One region of the Bradyrhizobium sp. USDA 4541 genome, then DNA from elsewhere that is predicted to be linked to it. Evidence: predicted binding sites of a transcription regulator. Region 1 holds the regulator's gene; each other region holds the start of a gene.
What was found. The regulator PhoB, encoded in region 1, activates phosphate uptake and scavenging genes when phosphate is short. The targets are predictions, from matches to a motif close to TGTCATNNANCTGTCAT.
Positions count from the first base shown of each region.

Region 1 (4,260 bases):
CGATCGCCTTCTTCACCGCGTCGATGTCGCCATGCGGCACCTGGTCGAAGCCGTCCATCGGCGGGCCGAAGCCCTCGAGATATTTCGCCGAGCCGGTCGCCGCCAGCGTGCCCAGCGTGCGGCCGTGGAAGGCGCCCTCGAAGGTGATGATGCGGTAGCGCTCGCCATGGCCCTTGGAGAAGTGATAGTGGCGGACCAGCTTGATCACGCCCTCCATCGCTTCAGCGCCGGAATTGCAGAAGAACACGAAGTCGGCAAAGCTCTGCTCGCACAGCCGCGCGGCAAGCACCTCGCCGTCCGGGCTCTTGAACAGGTTCGACATGTGCCAGAGCTTGGTCGCCTGTTCCTGCAGCGCCTTGACGAGATGCGGATGCGCGTGCCCGAGCGCGTTGACCGCGACGCCCGAGGTGAAATCGAGATAGCGGTCGCCGTTGGTTGCGATCAGCCAGGCGCCCTCACCGCGCTCGAAACCGAGATCGACCCTGGCGAAGACGGGGAGCAGATGCGACGTGGCAGCGTTGGTCATGACGATCACTGACGGTTTTTAAGCCGACAATTGCCGCGCGCCTTGACGCCAGCGCAGCAACGGCCAGCTTCGGAAAACAAAACGGCCGCCTTTGCGGGCGGCACGTGGCGGGCATTCTATGCTGCGGTCGGTAAGTGTCAATCGCCACGAAGTGGCCTTCCTGCAATGCGAAACGAGCGCAATCCGGAGCATTCCGGTGCGGTGGAAAAGCCTCATCGCGATGCTTAACTGTGTGGGAACATGTGGACGCACGACCGCGGACTCTTGCGCCAGAGTCACGCCATATTGTAGCGTTTGGCCTGTCGGGTACGACATCTCGTGCGGCGGTACTGGACCCTCTAAGTAGCCTTTGTGTCTCGCGTAAACGTTCGGGCGCAACACCGTGCCCGGCGAGGGCTAAGGGATTCTGGCCGCAGGGATATTTGTCCAGATTGGCTCGCAGCGCCGCTCCAATGATTGGCCGGCGCTACGCGAAGGGAAGAATGCGATGACTGTATTGACCTGGTCCGACGATCGCGTCGAGCAGCTGAAGAAACTCTGGGAGTCCGGCCTGTCGGCCAGCCAGATCGCGGCGGAACTTGGCAATGTGACGCGAAACGCCGTGATCGGCAAAGTGCATCGGCTCGGCCTCTCCGGCCGCGCCAAGGCACCCTCCACGGCCGCGCCGCGGCAGCGCAAGGCCCGCCCCGCCCAGCACATGATGCGGGTGGCGCGCCCGGTCTCGCGCGGCAACACCGCGCTGGCGCACGCCTTCGAGGCCGAGATGGAGCCCGATCCGATCTCCTACGACAATGTGGTGCCGATGAGCCAGCGGCTGTCGCTGCTCGAGCTCAACGAGGCCACCTGTCACTGGCCGGTCGGCGATCCCTCGAGCCCGGAATTCTTCTTCTGCGGCGGCAAAGCGCTCGGCGGCCTGCCCTATTGCGCGCATCACTCGCGCGTCGCCTACCAGCCCGCCGCCGATCGCCGCCGGCCGTCGGCGAAACCGCAGATCAAGTGAGCACTCGGGAAAACGACGGAAGACCTCAAAGACAAATCCCCGCGAAAGCGGGGATTTTTTTGTGTGACGCAGCCCGGATGGAGCCAACGGGGCGCTCGTTCGCGCGACCCGTCGGCTCCATCCGGGCTACCGCTACATCACCGGCCTCGTCCCGGCGCAGGCCGGGACCCATAACCACGAATGGGTGTTGTTAGAAAGCCGTCTGGCCGCGTGCCGATTGCGCTGGCCGCGGCGTATGGGTCCCGGCTTTCGCCGGGACGACGCCGTGTTGCGGTTTATGAATGCCGCATGGCCGTTACGGCTGCGGCTCGGCCTTGGCAAAGCGGTCGTCGAGCGCGTAGCCGGCGCCGCGCACAGTGCGGATCGGATCCTGCTCGCGGCCCGGATTGAGCAGCTTGCGCAGGCGGCCGATATGCACGTCGACGGTGCGCTCATCGATGTAGATGTCGCGGCCCCAGACGCTGTCGAGCAATTGCTCGCGGCTGAACACGCGGCCGGGATGCTCGAGGAAGAATTCGAGCAGGCGATACTCGGTCGGCCCGAGATCGATCGGACGGCCCGAGCGCGCCACGCGGCGCTTCTCGCGGTCGAGCTCGATGTCGCCGTAGGTCAGCACGGTCGCAAGCCGCTCCGGGCTGGCGCGGCGCAAGAGGCCCTTCACCCGCGCCAGCAGCTCCGGCACCGAGAACGGCTTGACGATGTAATCGTCGGCGCCGGTGGCAAGCCCGCGCACGCGCTCGCTTTCCTCGCCGCGCGCGGTCAGCATGATGATCGGAAGCTGCTTGGTCTCGGGCCGCGCCCGCAGGCGGCGGCACAGTTCGATGCCGGACAGGCCCGGCAGCATCCAGTCCAGCACCACGAGGTCGGGGACGCGCTCCTTCAGCCTTGTATCCGCATCGTCGCCGCGCCCCACCGTCTCGACATCGTAGCCTTCCGCATCGAGATTGTAGCGCAACAGCGTCGTCAGCGCTTCCTCGTCTTCGACTACCAGAATGCGTGCGCTCATCGGTTTAAGTTCTTTCTCTGTGGTGATCCGTTGCCCAGACGCAAACCGAAACGCTTACTTCCTTGAGCATAGTCCCCGCGGAAACGATTTGTCGCGAGGATCGTCCAGTTTCGCTCTTGCCGGTTCCGTGCTTGCCGATCATGCCTCAGTTGCCCGGCACCGTGGTGGCAAAAGTGGTCATGTCGCCCTTCGGGCGCTTGTCGGTGATCTGCTGGCCCTCGATCATGTAGAACACGGTCTCGGCGATATTGGTGGCGTGATCGCCGATCCGCTCGATGTTCTTGGCGCAGAACATCAGATGGATGCAGAACGAGATGTTGCGCGGATCTTCCATCATGTAGGTGAGCAGTTCGCGGAACAGCGAGGTGCAGATCGCATCGACCTCCTCGTCGCCCTTCCAGACGTTCATCGCCGCCGGCAGGTCGTGCGCGGCATAGGCGTCGAGCACCGACTTGACCTGCGACAGCACGAGGTCGGTCATGTGCTCGAGGCCGCGGATCAACTTCAGCGGCTGGAAATCGCTCTCCAGCGCCGCGACGCGCTTGCCCATGTTCTTGGCGAGGTCGCCGATCCGCTCGAGATCAGTGGCGACGCGCATCGCGCTGACGATCTCACGCAGGTCGATCGCCATCGGCTGGCGGCGCGCGATCGTCAGCACCGCGCGCTCTTCGATGTTGCGCTGCAGATTGTCGATCTCGATGTCGGCGGCGACCACGCGCTTGCCGAGCGCGACGTCGCGACGGATCAGCGCGTCGACCGACTCGGTAATCATTCGTTCGACCAGGCCGCCCATCTCGGCGACCAGGCGGGTCAACTCCTGCAGGTCGCTGTCGAATGCCTTGGCGGTATGTTCAGAAGCCATCGCTTGTCTCCCTCAACCATGATCCCGGGGATCATGGCTTCGTGTCCTGAATTTTAGCATGACCTGATCGGAAAACCGGTTTCCACTTTTCCGGATCATGCGCCGGTCAACCGAACCGGCCGGTGATGTAGTCCTGGGTGCGCCGATCGCTCGGTGAGGTGAAGATCTTGTTGGTGTCGTCGAACTCGATCAGCTCGCCGAGATACATGAAGGCGGTCTTGTCGGAGACGCGCGCCGCCTGCTGCATGTTGTGGGTGACGATCGCGATCGTGTAGTCCTCGGAGAGTTCCTGGATCAGCTCCTCGACCTTGGCGGTCGAGATCGGGTCGAGCGCCGAGCACGGCTCGTCGAACAGGATCACCTCGGGGCGCACCGCCACGGTGCGTGCGATGCACAGGCGCTGCTGCTGGCCGCCGGAGAGCGACAGGCCGGAGGCGTTCAGCTTGTCCTTGACCTCGTTCCACAGCGCGCCGCCGCGCAGCGCCTTCTCGACCCGGTCGTCCATCTCGGACTTCGAGATCTTCTCATAGAGGCGGATGCCGAAGGCGATGTTCTCGTAGATCGTCATCGGGAACGGCGTCGGCTTCTGGAACACCATGCCGACCCGCGCGCGCAGCAAGTTGAGGTCGAGCTTGGGGTCGAGAATGTTGGTCTGGTCCAGCATCAGCTGGCCGACCGCGCGCTGACCCGGATACAGGTCGTACATCCGGTTGAAAATGCGCAGCAGGGTCGACTTGCCGCAGCCGGACGGGCCGATGAACGCCGTGACGCGGTTGGTGCCGAGCGTCAGGTTGATGTTCTTCAGCGCGTGGTGCTCGCCGTAATAGAAGTTGAGGTTGCGCACCGTGACTTTCGGCGGCGCTTCC
Region 1 covers NZ_JALJZF010000001.1:2,261,654-2,265,913, reverse strand. Annotated here, with positions in the region: gene J2R80_RS10540 (aspartate aminotransferase family protein) at 1-526, opposite strand, end outside; gene J2R80_RS10535 (GcrA family cell cycle regulator) at 1,014-1,526, shown strand; gene phoB (phosphate regulon transcriptional regulator PhoB) at 1,822-2,532, opposite strand; gene phoU (phosphate signaling complex protein PhoU) at 2,678-3,394, opposite strand; gene pstB (phosphate ABC transporter ATP-binding protein PstB) at 3,501-4,260, opposite strand, start outside.

Region 2 (4,260 bases), 740 kb from region 1:
GCCTTGGCGAGGTCGATATCGCGCTTGGTCACCCCGCCGACATCGTGGGTCGACAGCACCACCTCGACGGTCTTGTAGACGTTTTTCCACTCGGGGTGATGGTCGCTCTTCTCGGCGACCAGGGCGGCGCGGGCCATGAACCCGAAGGCCTCGTTGAAGTCCTTGAACACGAAAGTCTTGGCGATCGCCTCGCGGCCGGACGCCTCCGACCAGCCGGCCAGTTCCCAAAGGGCGGCCTTCCTCGCTTCCGCTGACAGCCGTTCGACCATGGTAACCCTCCCGTTTGACGCCGACTTTAGCCTAACAACCGGCCTCCGGGATGGGATCCACGCCCAAATTAAGGCCGAAATCGCGTCCTATCGCCGCTGGTAACCATGACGGAGTTGTAACATCTGTCCGTTCAGTAATTTGCTACACATAGAGGATGTATGCGCGTTGGTAGTTTTGCGAGATTGAGCCCCGACGATTGTTTGCGAGATCGATGACAGACGGCTCCGCCAGCATGTCGCCCAAGCCGCTGCGTTCGGCAAAGCGGCGGCTGATGTTCGTTTTGATCGCGGGCGCGCTGGCCATCATCGGCACGTTGCTGGCCGGCTATTATTTCGCCGTGCGTCCGGTGACGCTGCGGATCGCGGTCGGTCCTGCCAACAGCGATGACGTCAAGGTCGTGCAGGCGCTGGCGCAGGCCTTCAACAACCAGCAGAACACCCAGGTCAAGCTGAGGCCGGTGCAGACCGAGGGCGCCACTGCCAGCGCCCAGACGCTGGCCGACGGCAAGGCCGATCTCGCCATCATCCGCGGCGATCTCGAGGTGCCGAAGAATGCCCAGGCGGTCGCGACCCTGCGCAAGAATGTCGTGGTGATGTGGGTTCCGCCCGCCAAGGGCAAGGTTCGGAAATCCGCGCGGATCACCAAGATCGCGCAGCTTGCCGGCCGCAAGATCGGCGTCGTCGGCCGCACCCCGGCCAATGTCAATCTGCTGAAGCTGATCCTGACGCAATACGGCGTCGACCCGATGAAGGTCGAGATCGTTCAATTCCCGGCCAATGAGGCGGCGGAAGCGATCAAGAACCTCAAGGCCGACGCCTATCTCGCCGTCGGCCCGGCCAACAGCAAGATCACGATCGATGCGATCACGGCGTCGGTCCGCGACGGCGGCGAGCCCAGCTTCCTTGCGATCGACGCCTCCGAGGCGATCGCGCAGAACCATCCGGCCTATGAGGCCGCGGAAATCCCCGCCGGCTCGCTCGGCTCCGCTGACCGGCCCGATGATGAGGTGAAGACGATCAGCTTCTCGCACCACATCGTTGCGCGGAAGGGCCTGTCGGACTCGACGGTCGCGGCATTCACGCGGCAATTGTTCGCGATCCGGCAGTCGCTCAAGACCGATTTCCCGCTCGCCGCCAAGATCGAGACGCCGGACACCGACAAGGATGCCACCATTCCGGTGCATCCGGGCGCCGCCGCGTTTGTCGACGGCGAGGAAAAAACCTTCCTCGACCGCTACAGCGACTACATCTGGTGGAGTCTGATGGCGTTCTCGGCGATGGGCTCGGCCGGTGCGTGGTTCGCCGGCTATCTCAAGCAGGACGAGCGCAACACCAACACCTCGCAGCGCGAACGCCTGCTGGAGATGCTGAAAGCCGCGCGGCACAGCGATTCGATCGAGGAACTCGACCAGATGCAGGCGGAGGCCGACGACATCCTGCGCCACACGCTGGACTGCTTCGAGCACGGCGCGATCGAGGAAGGCACGCTGACCGCGTTCAACATCGCGCTCGAGCAGCTTCATAACGCCGTCGCCGACCGCAAGGCGCTGTTGTTCAGCATGCCGCAGAATTTGCAACGGGCTGCGACGCAGTTCAGGGCGGCGGGCACGGCGTAGGGGCGCCGCCAATCTTTATCCGCAAATCCCCCTTGCCTCCCCCGCACTCAGGAAAGGGAGCCTGACAGATGCGCTTCCCTTACGTCCCGCACTCCCGCCGCTGTAATCTCTCCGTCATGGAATTTTTCTAGGTCTTGGCGCGCCTGCGGCGCATTGTCGCTGTGACCTGAGGAGGCTCCCTATGACGATCCGGTTCTCGCGAAATCTCACCCGCCGACGCTTTCTCTCCACGGCGGCTGCGGCCGGCGCCGGCGTGATTGCGATGCCCTATCTGTCGCGCGCCGCCGACCGTCCCGTGATCACCCATGGCGTGCAGTCCGGCGATGTCGGCGTCGACGGCGGCGTGGTGTGGGCGCGTGCGGACCGGCCGGCGCAGATGATGGTCGAGGTCGCGACCACTGAATCGTTCAAGGACGCCCATACACTGCCGCCGATCACGGCGCTGCCCGAGAGCGACTTCACCGCCAAGATGCTGCTGGAGAACCTGCCCTCCGGCCAGGACATCTTCTACCGCGTCCGCTTCCGCGACCTCGCCCATATCGACATCGTCGGCGAGCCGGTGGTCGGACGCTTCCGCACCGCGCCGAGCGACCGCCGCGACGTCTCCTTCGTGTGGGGCGGCGATGTCGCCGGCCAGGGCTGGGGCATCAATCCCGACGACGGCGGCATGATCACCTTCGCCGCGATGAAGAAGCACGCTCCGGATTTCCTTCTGCACTCCGGCGACACGATCTACGCCGACGGCGTGATCCCGTCCGAGGTGAAGCTTCCCGACGGCAAGATCTGGAAGAACGTCACTATACCCGAGAAGGCGAAGGTGGCCGAGACGCTCGACGAATACCGGGCCGCCCACAAGTATAACTTCCTCGACAACAACGTCCGCGCCTTCAATGCCGAGGTGCCGATCTTCGTGCAGTGGGACGATCACGAGGTGACCAACAATTGGTCGCTGTCGAAACAGCTGCCGGCGGCCTACAAGGAGCGCGACATCACCGTGCTCGCGGCGCGCGCGGCAAAGGCCTTCCACGAGATGTATCCGATGCGCGAGAGCATCGTCGAGCCGGGCCGCGTCTATCGCACGCTGAGCTACGGTCCGCATCTCGACGTCTTCATGCTCGATGAGCGCAGCTATCGCGGCCCCAACGGCCCGAACCTGCAGGAGCAGTACGGCCCCGACGCCTATTTCATCGGCCCGGACCAGATGGCCTGGCTGAAGCGCGCGCTGCTCAACTCGCGCGCCACCTGGAAGGTGATCGCCTCCGACATGCCGCTCTCGCTGATCGTCTATGACGATGCCGCCAACAAGAAGGGCTCGGAAGCCTTTGCGCAGGGCGATGGCCCGGCGCGCGGCCGCGAGCTCGAAATCGCCGACATCCTGCGTTTCATCAAGACCGCGGGAATCGTCAACACGGTGTGGCTGACCGCCGACGTGCATTACGCCGCCGCGCACTACTACAACCCGAACAAGGCCCAGTTCCAGGAGTTCGATCCGTTCTGGGAATTCGTCTCCGGCCCGCTGCATGCCGGCACGTTCGGTCCGAACGAGCTCGACAACACCTTCGGCCCCGAGGTGAAGTTCATCAAGGCGCCGGGCGAAGGCAACCAGAACCTGCCGCCGTCGGCCGGCATGCAGTTCTTCGGCCACGTCAAGATCGACGGCAAGAGCGGGCAGATGACGGTAAGCCTGCGCGACCGCGTCGACGCCGAGCTGTGGGCGATCACGCTCGACCCGAAGCCGGTCTAGTGTGCTGAATGCGAAGTTCGTGCGATTTCGCGGCAGCCACTTTCACGAACTTCGCATTCATAAAGCACACTAGAATCATAAGCTTGCTAGTGTCCTTATCGAATCCGAAGTTCGCTCCGAAGGTGCGGCAAATGATGCGAACTTCGGATTCGGGACACTAGTTCGGTCACAGCCACGACGGAACCGGACTCTTGGTCTTGACGGCCTTGCCGCCAAGGCGAGGCAACGCGATTGCCGGGGATGGACCTCCCCGGCATCTTCCGGTACCGATGTCAGAGCCGTTATGCTGGGGGCCCGGAGGGGCGGAGCATGAGGCGCTGCGAATTCTTTCGCGTGCTCAGTGGTAGCGTTGCGAGGTTTCGGCCTCGCCGCTTGTTGGTCGTCGCGATCGCAGTGTTCGCGCTGCTGCCGATCGAAGTCAGCGATGCCGGCTGGCTGCCCGATCTCTTCAGGAGCTCACCCAAGCATGCCAAGTCGCCGAAGCGCGCGAAGGCGACAAGGGCTGCCAAATTGGCAAGGCACCGCGCTCCGCCCAGGCACCGCGCCATGCGGCTGGCCGCCCTGGGGCCAGTCACCCTGCCGCTTTCGGCTCTCAAGCCGGCCGCTGCCAAATGCGATCCCGCGACGTTCC
Region 2 covers NZ_JALJZF010000001.1:1,523,443-1,527,702, reverse strand. Annotated here, with positions in the region: gene J2R80_RS07210 (4a-hydroxytetrahydrobiopterin dehydratase) at 1-269, opposite strand, end outside; gene J2R80_RS07205 (TAXI family TRAP transporter solute-binding subunit) at 482-1,885, shown strand; gene J2R80_RS07200 (alkaline phosphatase) at 2,067-3,629, shown strand; gene J2R80_RS07195 (N-acetylmuramoyl-L-alanine amidase) at 4,005-4,260, shown strand, end outside.
Region 2: a site for PhoB is predicted at 1,987-2,003, ahead of J2R80_RS07200 (alkaline phosphatase). Genes of this name have one in related genera too.

Region 3 (4,260 bases), 660 kb from region 1:
CGGCACGTCGTGGTCCTCGCTCGGCCTCAAGGGCGACGAGAAGGTCACGATCCGCGGGCTGCAGGGCGACCTGAAGCCGCGCCAGACGCTAACGGCCGAGATCGTCTCCGCTGACGGCGGCAAAAAGGATGTCCCGCTGCTCTGCCGCATCGATACGCTGGACGAGCTCGACTACTATCGCAACGGCGGCATCCTGCATTATGTGCTGCGCAAACTCGCGGCCTAAGGCCCCTTTGTTTGAGCATGGTCTGTCCGGAAAACCGTTTCACACTTTTCCGGACCATGCTCCAACGCGGATTTGTGATCGGTGCCTCACTGCTTAGTGAGTAGCGGCTAAAAAGAAGGCGGCCTATGAAAAGGCCGCTTTCTCGCGTTTTGGGGCACGCAAGTTCAGGGACAGACTTCATGCTCCGTACAATTACGGATGGAAATCATCACGACTGGTTCGCAGTATGACAGCGATGATGGCCTATAACTGTATCTCGCGATGGTCCAGCGCCCTTGGTATCTGCGCAATCGTCGCGATCATCCGCCCCGCCCACGCCGATCCGCGTGCCGTCGTCGAACTCTTCACCTCGCAGGGATGCTCGTCCTGTCCGCCCGCGGACAAGATCATCGGTGACCTCGCGAAGGACCCCAACGTCATCGCGCTGAGCATGCCGATCGACTATTGGGACTATCTCGGCTGGAAGGACACGCTGGCCGATTCCCGTTTCAGCGCGCGCCAGAAGGCCTATTCGCATGTTCGCGGCGACCGCGACGTCTACACGCCGCAAGCCGTGATCAATGGCTCCGCGCATGTGATCGGCAGCGATCGCGCCAGTATCGAGGACGCCATCAAGGACACCGAAAGGAGCGGCAGCGTGATGTCGGTGCCCGTGACGATGACGCTGAGCGGCAAGCAGATCAACGTGTCGGTCGCCGCATCGAAGTCGCCGGCCGTGTCGCGCGGCGAGGTCTGGATCTGCTCGATCTCGAAGTCGGTGCCGATCTCGATCGCGCGCGGCGAGAACCGCGGCCGCGAGATCACCTACCACAACGTCGTGCGCAATCTCCTCAAGGTCGGTGACTGGAACGGTTCGTCCGGGAGCTGGACCGTGCCGCTGGAGAACATCACGCGTGACGGTGTCGATGCTGCGGCGGTGTACGTCCAGGACGGCAACCGCGACAAGCCGGGCCCGATGCTCGGCGCTGCCTTCACCTCACTTCACTAGCGCCTCGCTGCGGTAAGGCGCGATGCGCTGGCTTCCGCCGGTCGCACGCATGTTTTCGTGCAGCCGCATGGCGACAAACCTGCATTCAGTGATCTGCCGAAAGGAAGGCGCCGGTGCTTGGCGCGCGCGTCTTGCTTGCGCAGGTCCCAAAACAAAAAGGACCAACTTTCGTTGGCCCAGTGTTGGGATTTGACTCCCCTGCGAACAGGCCCGATCCCGACGGCCCCGGGGGGCTGGGGGCTGAGGAATCCGGAACCGAAAGGACCGGGCCAACGCAGGATTTCGTTTTCGCAGGGCAGCGGGGCGGGCGATGGGCGGAAGTGGGGCAGCAATATGATTCCGCTAACGTTCCCGTGACTCTGCGGTTTTTCGGACAATCCGCCGCGCGCGGCGGTGGTTAAGGCCCGGTTGCATTGCGATTGGCCCCTTGCGGGCCCGCGCGCTTAGCGCGATCATGTCACTCTCGTGACGATCCCGAAGAGGGGCCTTCGGAACCCGATCGCCACCGAGGTGACAGGAGGCGCTCGATGAGTTTGATCTCGGAGGACACTGATCCGAGCGGGAGTCGTGCCGCGGCGCGCACCGCCGCCGCGACCCCTCAGCCCAATCGCGTGACTTTCAATCGACTTGAACTCAACCGCATTCTCAATCTCTACGGCCGCATGGTCGCCGACGGCGAGTGGCGCGATTATGCGATCGACTTCCTGAAGGACCGTGCCGTGTTCTCGGTGTTCCGGCGCGCGTCGGAAGTGCCGATCTACCGGATCGAGAAGGACCCCCGGCTTGCGCGCAAGCAGGGCATGTACAGCGTGATTTCCGCGACCGGCCTGATCCTCCGTCGTGGCCATGAACTCGAACGCGTGCTGTTCGTGATCGATCGCAAGCTGTCGCTGGTGTAAGCGCGTCAGGTCAGTCCGCTTGTAGCCCGGATGGAGCCAACGGGCCGCGCGAACGCGCTCGATGGCAGGCTCCGCTCAATCCGGGGCCGTTGAAGCCGCGGATGAGCCTGTCCCGGATTTCGCTTGCGCTTCATCCGGGCTACATCACATCTCGCCTCGCCCAAAAGAAAAGCCCCGGCGGAATGGCCGGGGCTTGGATTTGATCGGCTCGCTCGAGGCGCTTAGTCGCGCTGGCCGAGCAGCTGCAGGAGCAGCGTGAACAGGTTGATGAAGTTCAGGTAGAGCGACAGCGCACCAGTGATTGCCGCACGCTCTGCCATCACGCCACCCTGCGAGGCGTAGCCGTAGATGTAGTCGTTCTTCAGCCGCTGGGTGTCCCAGGCGGTGAGGCCCGCGAACACCAGCACGCCGACCACCGACACGATGAACTGCAGCGCCGAGCTCGCCAGGAACAGGTTGACCAGGCTCGCGATGATGATGCCGATCAGACCCATGAACAGGAACGAGCCCATGCCGCTCATGTCACGCTTGGTGGTGTAGCCGTAGAGGCTCAGCGCACCGAACGTTGCCGCGGTGATGAAGAACACGCGCACGATCGAGGTGTGCGTGTACACCAGGAAGATCGACGACAGCGACAGACCCATCAGCGCCGAGAACACCCAGAACAGGAGTTGGGCGGTCGCGGGCTGCAGGCGGTTGATGCCGGCCGAGATGACGAACACCATCGCCAGAGGGGCGAGGATGAACAGCCACTTCAGCGGGCTCACGAACATCGCGTAGCCGAACTGCGTCAGATAGGCGTTGCCGAACTTGGCGACGGCGGCCGACTGGTCGGTCGTCACCGCACCCATGTAGACGCCGAGCGCGGCGAGGCCGGTGATGGCCAGGCCGATGCTCATGTAGTTGTAGATGCGCAGCATGTAGGCGCGCAGACCGGCGTCGACGGCCGCAGCGTCAATGCGCCCGGCGGCCCGGCCGAAAGGAGAAGCGTAGTTGCGGTCTAGGTCCGACATGGTCGAATTCCCGTGGTTGGTCCCGGTGGAGCGCAAGGGATTTGCGGCGCCGGTCGTAAATCTATCTCAGATGGCTCGGTTTGCGGAACATTAATTCCGTGTCATTCAAACCGACTATCCGACCCGATTGGTATGTGGGAAATTAACACATCCGACGCAAGCTTCCACGCGCGGCCGAATGTCGCTCTGCCCTAGCATCATAGGCAAAAACGGCGCTCGCGCCGCTACATTTTGTCACAAATTCCGCAACACTGAGGCCGGCTTCTGGTTTAGCGCGAGCAGCGTCCCGGCGAGCCCCAGTCCGACCGTGACGACCAGCGCGGCGACCACGACCAGCGCGGCGCTGCCGGCCTGCCAGATAAAACTCAGCGTCATCAGCCTAGTCACGATCAGCCAGGCCGCGATCGAGCCGGCGATCACCCCGAACACCGCGGTTGCAAAACCGATCATCAGGTACTCCAGCGCGTAGGCGCCGAGCAGTCGCACCCGCGTGGCGCCGAGCGTCTTGAGAATCACGGCGTCATAGACGCGGTGGCGGTGTCCGGCGGCGAGCGCGCCGCCGAGCACCAGGATCGCGGAGATCAGCGTCACGGCGCTGGCGCCGCGGATCGCCAGCACCAGATTGCTGACCACGCTGCCGACCGTCTCCAGCGCCTCGCGGACCCGCACGCTGGTCACCATCGGGAACGCGTCGGCGACCTGCTTGATGATGCGCGCGTCGTCGGCGGAATCGGCGTGTGGTTCCGTCAGGGTCGCGACATGGCTGTGCGGCGCACCCCTGAAGGCATTCGGCGAGAACACCAGCACGAAATTGATGCCGAGGCCCTGCCAGTCGATGTTGCGCAGGTTGGCGATTTTCGCCGGCACGTCGCGTCCGAGCACGTTGACGACGATCTCGTCGCCGATCTTCAACGACAGGCCGTCGGCGATCTTCTTCTCCATCGAGACCAGCGGTGGCCCGCTGTAGTCCGGCCCCCACCATTCGCCCTCGACGATCTTCGAGCCCTTGGGAATTTCGCCGGTGTAGGTCAGGCCCCGGTCGCTCTGCAGCACCCACTCCGAATCGACCGACGGCTTGAGCTGGTCGGCCTTGACGCCGCGCGCGGCCACGATCCGTCCGCGCAGCATCGGTAC
Region 3 covers NZ_JALJZF010000001.1:1,605,257-1,609,516, forward strand. Annotated here, with positions in the region: gene acnA (aconitate hydratase AcnA) at 1-226, shown strand, start outside; gene J2R80_RS07600 (thioredoxin family protein) at 453-1,214, shown strand; gene J2R80_RS07605 (DUF2794 domain-containing protein) at 1,742-2,113, shown strand; gene J2R80_RS07610 (Bax inhibitor-1/YccA family protein) at 2,335-3,126, opposite strand; gene J2R80_RS07615 (ABC transporter permease) at 3,361-4,260, opposite strand, start outside.
Region 3: a site for PhoB is predicted at 1,669-1,685, ahead of J2R80_RS07605 (DUF2794 domain-containing protein). Genes of this name have one in related genera too.

Region 4 (4,260 bases), 4.2 Mb from region 1:
GTCGGCAGCAGCGTGCCGCGCTCGGCCGCGCCGACCGCAAAGCCGCCGAGGTCGTAATCGCCATCCTTGTAGAGGCCGGGCATCTCGGCGGTTTCGCCGCCGATCAGCGCGCAGCCGGATTCGCGGCAGCCCTCGGCGATACCAGCGACGATCTGCGCGGTGGCCTCCGGGTGCAGCTTGCCGCAGGCGAAATAGTCGAGGAAGAACAGCGGTTCCGCGCCCTGCACGACGAGGTCGTTGACCGACATCGCGACCAGATCGATGCCGATACCGCCATGAATGCCGGTCTCGATCGCGATCTTCAGCTTGGTGCCGACGCCATCGGTCGCGGCCACCAGGACCGGATCCTTGAAGCCGGCGGCCTTGAGGTCGAACAGCCCGCCGAAACCGCCGATCTCGGCGTCCGCGCCAGGCCGCGCGGTGGCCCGCACCATCGGCTTGATCAGATCGACCAGTCGATTGCCGGCGTCGATATCGACACCCGAATCCGCGTAAGTGAGCCCGTTTTTGCGCTCGGTCATGCCCAATTCCAGATGATCAGGGGCTGGTTACGAGGAATTCCGCCCCCGCGCAATGGCTCGCGGCGCTGCTGCCGCGATACTATGTAGATAACACAAGGCGGCTGCGCAAAAGAGCCGGATATCGAGTAAAATCAGGCTTCTAGCCGGGAAGCGATCCAAGTTGAGCATTCCGAACATCATCACCCTGGGCCGCATCATCCTGGTGCCGGTGATCGTCTGGGCCATCGTGTCCAGCCAGATGGAGATTGCGTTCGCGATCTTCGTGATCGCCGGCGTCTCGGACGCGGTCGACGGTTTCCTCGCCAAGCGCTTCAACATGACGAGCGAGCTCGGCGCCCTGCTCGATCCGCTCGCCGACAAGGCGCTCCTGGTGTCGATCTATGTCGCGCTCGGAATCTGGGGCGCGGTGCCGCGCTGGATCGTGATTCTCGTGGTGTCACGCGACATCATGATCGTCTCCGCCGTGATTGTGTCATGGTTGTTCGACAAGCCGGTCGAGATGAAGCCGCTGATGGTGTCGAAGCTGAACACGGTGGCGCAGGTCGCGTTCGCAGCGCTGGTGCTGGCCTCGCTCGGCTTCGGCTTTCAGCCGCACCCTTACGACCTGATCCTGATGGGCCTGGTCACGATCTTTACTTTGGGTTCGGTGTCCCTCTATCTCGTGGAGTGGGTGCGGCACATGAGCACGATCGAAGCTCGGTAGGCGGGATCCGGAAAAGTGGAAGCCGGTTTTCCCGCGACAAACGCAACGCGTTTACGCATAGCTAGATAAAGTGGTTTGGAGACCTGCGTGGCCAGTAGCGTTCAACCTCGTCAATTGGCCTTGGCCCTGCCGCACGAGGAGAAGCTGACCCGCGACGATTTCCTTGAGGGCCCTGCCAATGAGGCGGCGCTGGCGCTGATCGACGGCTGGCCGGACTGGCCAAACCGAATCATGCTGCTGGTCGGGCCTGACGGCTCCGGCAAAAGCCACCTCGCCGCGATCTGGGCCGAGAGCGCCGGCGCGCGCTCGACCGCGGCGCATGCGCTGACCGCCGACACGGTGCCGACCGCGCTTGCGACCGGTGCGCTCGTCGTCGAAGACCTGAGGCCGGCGGATTTCGACGAGCGCGCGCTGTTTCATCTTTTAAATCTGGCGCGCCAGGACGATGCCTACGTGCTGATCACGGCGCGCATTCCGCCCTCGGCGTTCGAGATCGAATTGCGCGACCTGCGGTCGCGGCTCCGCGCGGTGCCGACCGTGACGCTGCTGCCGCCGGACGACCAGCTGTTCCGCGGCCTGATCGTCAAGTTCTGCGCCGACCGCCAGATGAGCGTGGACGAACCGCTGGTCAGCTATCTGAGCAACCGGATCGAGCGTTCCTACGTTGCCGTCCGGCAGGCGGTCGAGCTCCTGGATACCGAGGCACTCCGGCTCGGCCGTCCCGTCACGCGGGCGCTGGCGGCGGAGCTGTTGCGCGACGCCTGATCCATCCCGCGGCTTGACGGCGCAGGCGAGCGGAACATCAATGTCATCGAAACGTCATCGCAATATCACATGGTCTCTGCGGCTCTCGGCTACACCGCCCCGGCCCCTGCCCTGAATTGGACCAGCACTTTATGGACTCGGCACAAGCTACTGAAATCAAAGAAAAAGAGGCGGAATTTCCCGCCATTCCCGCAATCGCGACCAGCCCCGAACGCTTCATCAACCGGGAGCTCTCCTGGCTGCACTTCAACCGGCGGGTGCTCGAGGAATCGGTCAATCTCGGCCATCCCGTGCTGGAGCGGGTCCGCTTCCTGTCGATTTCGGCGAATAACCTCGACGAGTTCTTCATGGTCCGTGTCGCCGGCATCAAGGCGCAGGTCCGCGAGGGCATTACCGAGCGCAGCCCGGACGGCCTGCTGCCGGCCGATCAGCTCGTGATGATCAACAAGACCGTCTCGCAGCTCGCCTCCGACCAGCAGGCGATCTGGAGCGACCTGCGGGATATCCTGGCCAAGGTCGGCATCCAGCTGGTCGACGGCCGCGACGTCACCAAGTCCGAGCGCAGCTGGATTGAGGATCACTTCCTCCACAGCATCTTCCCGCTGCTGACGCCGCTGGCGATCGACCCGGCGCATCCCTTCCCGTTCATCCCGAATCTCGGCTTCACGGTGGCGCTGCAATTGTCGCGGATCTCCGACGGCAAGGCGATGAACGCGCTGATCCGCATGCCCGGCAAGATCGACCGCTTCATCCGCATCCCCTCCACCAAGGAAGGCGCGCCGGCGCGGCTGATCACGCTGGAGCAGGCCACCGGTCTCTTCATCGGCCGCCTGTTCCCCGGCTACACCGTCAAGGGCCAAGGCGCATTCCGCATCATCAGAGACTCCGAACTCGAAATCGAGGAAGAGGCCGAAGACCTCGTTCGCCTGTTCGAGACCGCGCTCAAGCGGCGACGCCGCGGGTCGGTGATCCGGCTCGAGATCGAGGCCACGATGCCAGAGGAGCTGCGCATCTTCGTGCAGCACGCCTTGTCGGCCGCAGACGACGAAGTGATCCTGGTCGACGGCGTGCTGGCGATGAACGAGCTGTCGCAGCTCACCCGCCTCAATCGCCCCGACCTCGAATTCCCGCCCTATGTGCCGCGCCACCCCGAGCGGGTGCGCGATCATGGCGGCGATATCTTCGCCGCCATCCGCCAGAAGGACCTCGTGGTCCATCACCCCTACGAATCCTTCGACGTCGTGGTGCAGTTCCTGCAGCAGGCGGCACGCGATCCCGACGTGGTCGCGATCAAGCAGACACTCTATCGCACCTCGAACAATTCGCCGATCGTGCGCGCGCTGGCGGAAGCCGCCGAGGCCGGCAAGTCGGTGACCGCGCTGATCGAGCTGAAGGCGCGCTTCGACGAGGAAGCCAATATCCGCTGGGCCCGCGACCTCGAACGCGCCGGCGTGCAGGTGGTCTACGGCTTCATCGAATTGAAGACGCATGCCAAGCTGTCGATGGTGGTGCGCCGCGAGGGCGGCAATCTCACGACCTATGTGCACACCGGCACCGGCAACTATCACCCGGTCACCGCGCGCATCTACACCGACCTCTCCTACTTCACTTCGGATCCGATCATCGGCCGCGACGTCGCGCGGGTCTTCAACTACATCACCGGCTATGCCGAGCCGAGCGACATCGAGAAGATGGCGGTGTCGCCGCTGACGCTGCGCAAGCGGATCATCGAGCACATCCACGGCGAGATCGCCCACGTCAAGCACGGCCGGCCCGGCGCGGTCTGGATGAAGATGAATGCGCTGGTCGACCCTGATATCATCGACGCGCTGTACGAGGCCTCGCAGGCCGGCGTCTCGGTCGAGCTCGTGGTGCGCGGCATCTGCTGCCTGCGGCCGGGGCTGCCGGGACTGTCGGAGAACATCCGCGTCAAATCGGTGATCGGCCGGTTCCTGGAACACGGCCGAATCTATTGCTTCGGCATGGGTCAGGGCCTGCCGAGCACAAAAGCTGCTGTGTATATCTCGTCCGCTGACATGATGCCGCGAAACCTCGACCGCCGCGTCGAGGTTCTCTGTCCGCTGCAAAATCCCACGGTGCATCAGCAGGTTCTCGAACAGATCATGGTCGCGAACCTGAAGGACACCGAGCAAAGCTGGCAATTGTTGCCGGATGGGTCGTCAACGCGTATGAAGGCCGCGAAAGGCGAAGAGCCCTTCAATCTGCATGACTACTTTATGACAAATCCGAGTCTGTCCGGCCGTGGTAAGT
Region 4 covers NZ_JALJZF010000001.1:6,459,448-6,463,707, forward strand. Annotated here, with positions in the region: gene purM (phosphoribosylformylglycinamidine cyclo-ligase) at 1-521, opposite strand, end outside; gene J2R80_RS30805 (CDP-alcohol phosphatidyltransferase family protein) at 682-1,224, shown strand; gene J2R80_RS30810 (DnaA ATPase domain-containing protein) at 1,312-1,989, shown strand; gene J2R80_RS30815 (RNA degradosome polyphosphate kinase) at 2,121-4,260, shown strand, end outside.
Region 4: a site for PhoB is predicted at 2,031-2,047, ahead of J2R80_RS30815 (RNA degradosome polyphosphate kinase). Genes of this name have one in related genera too.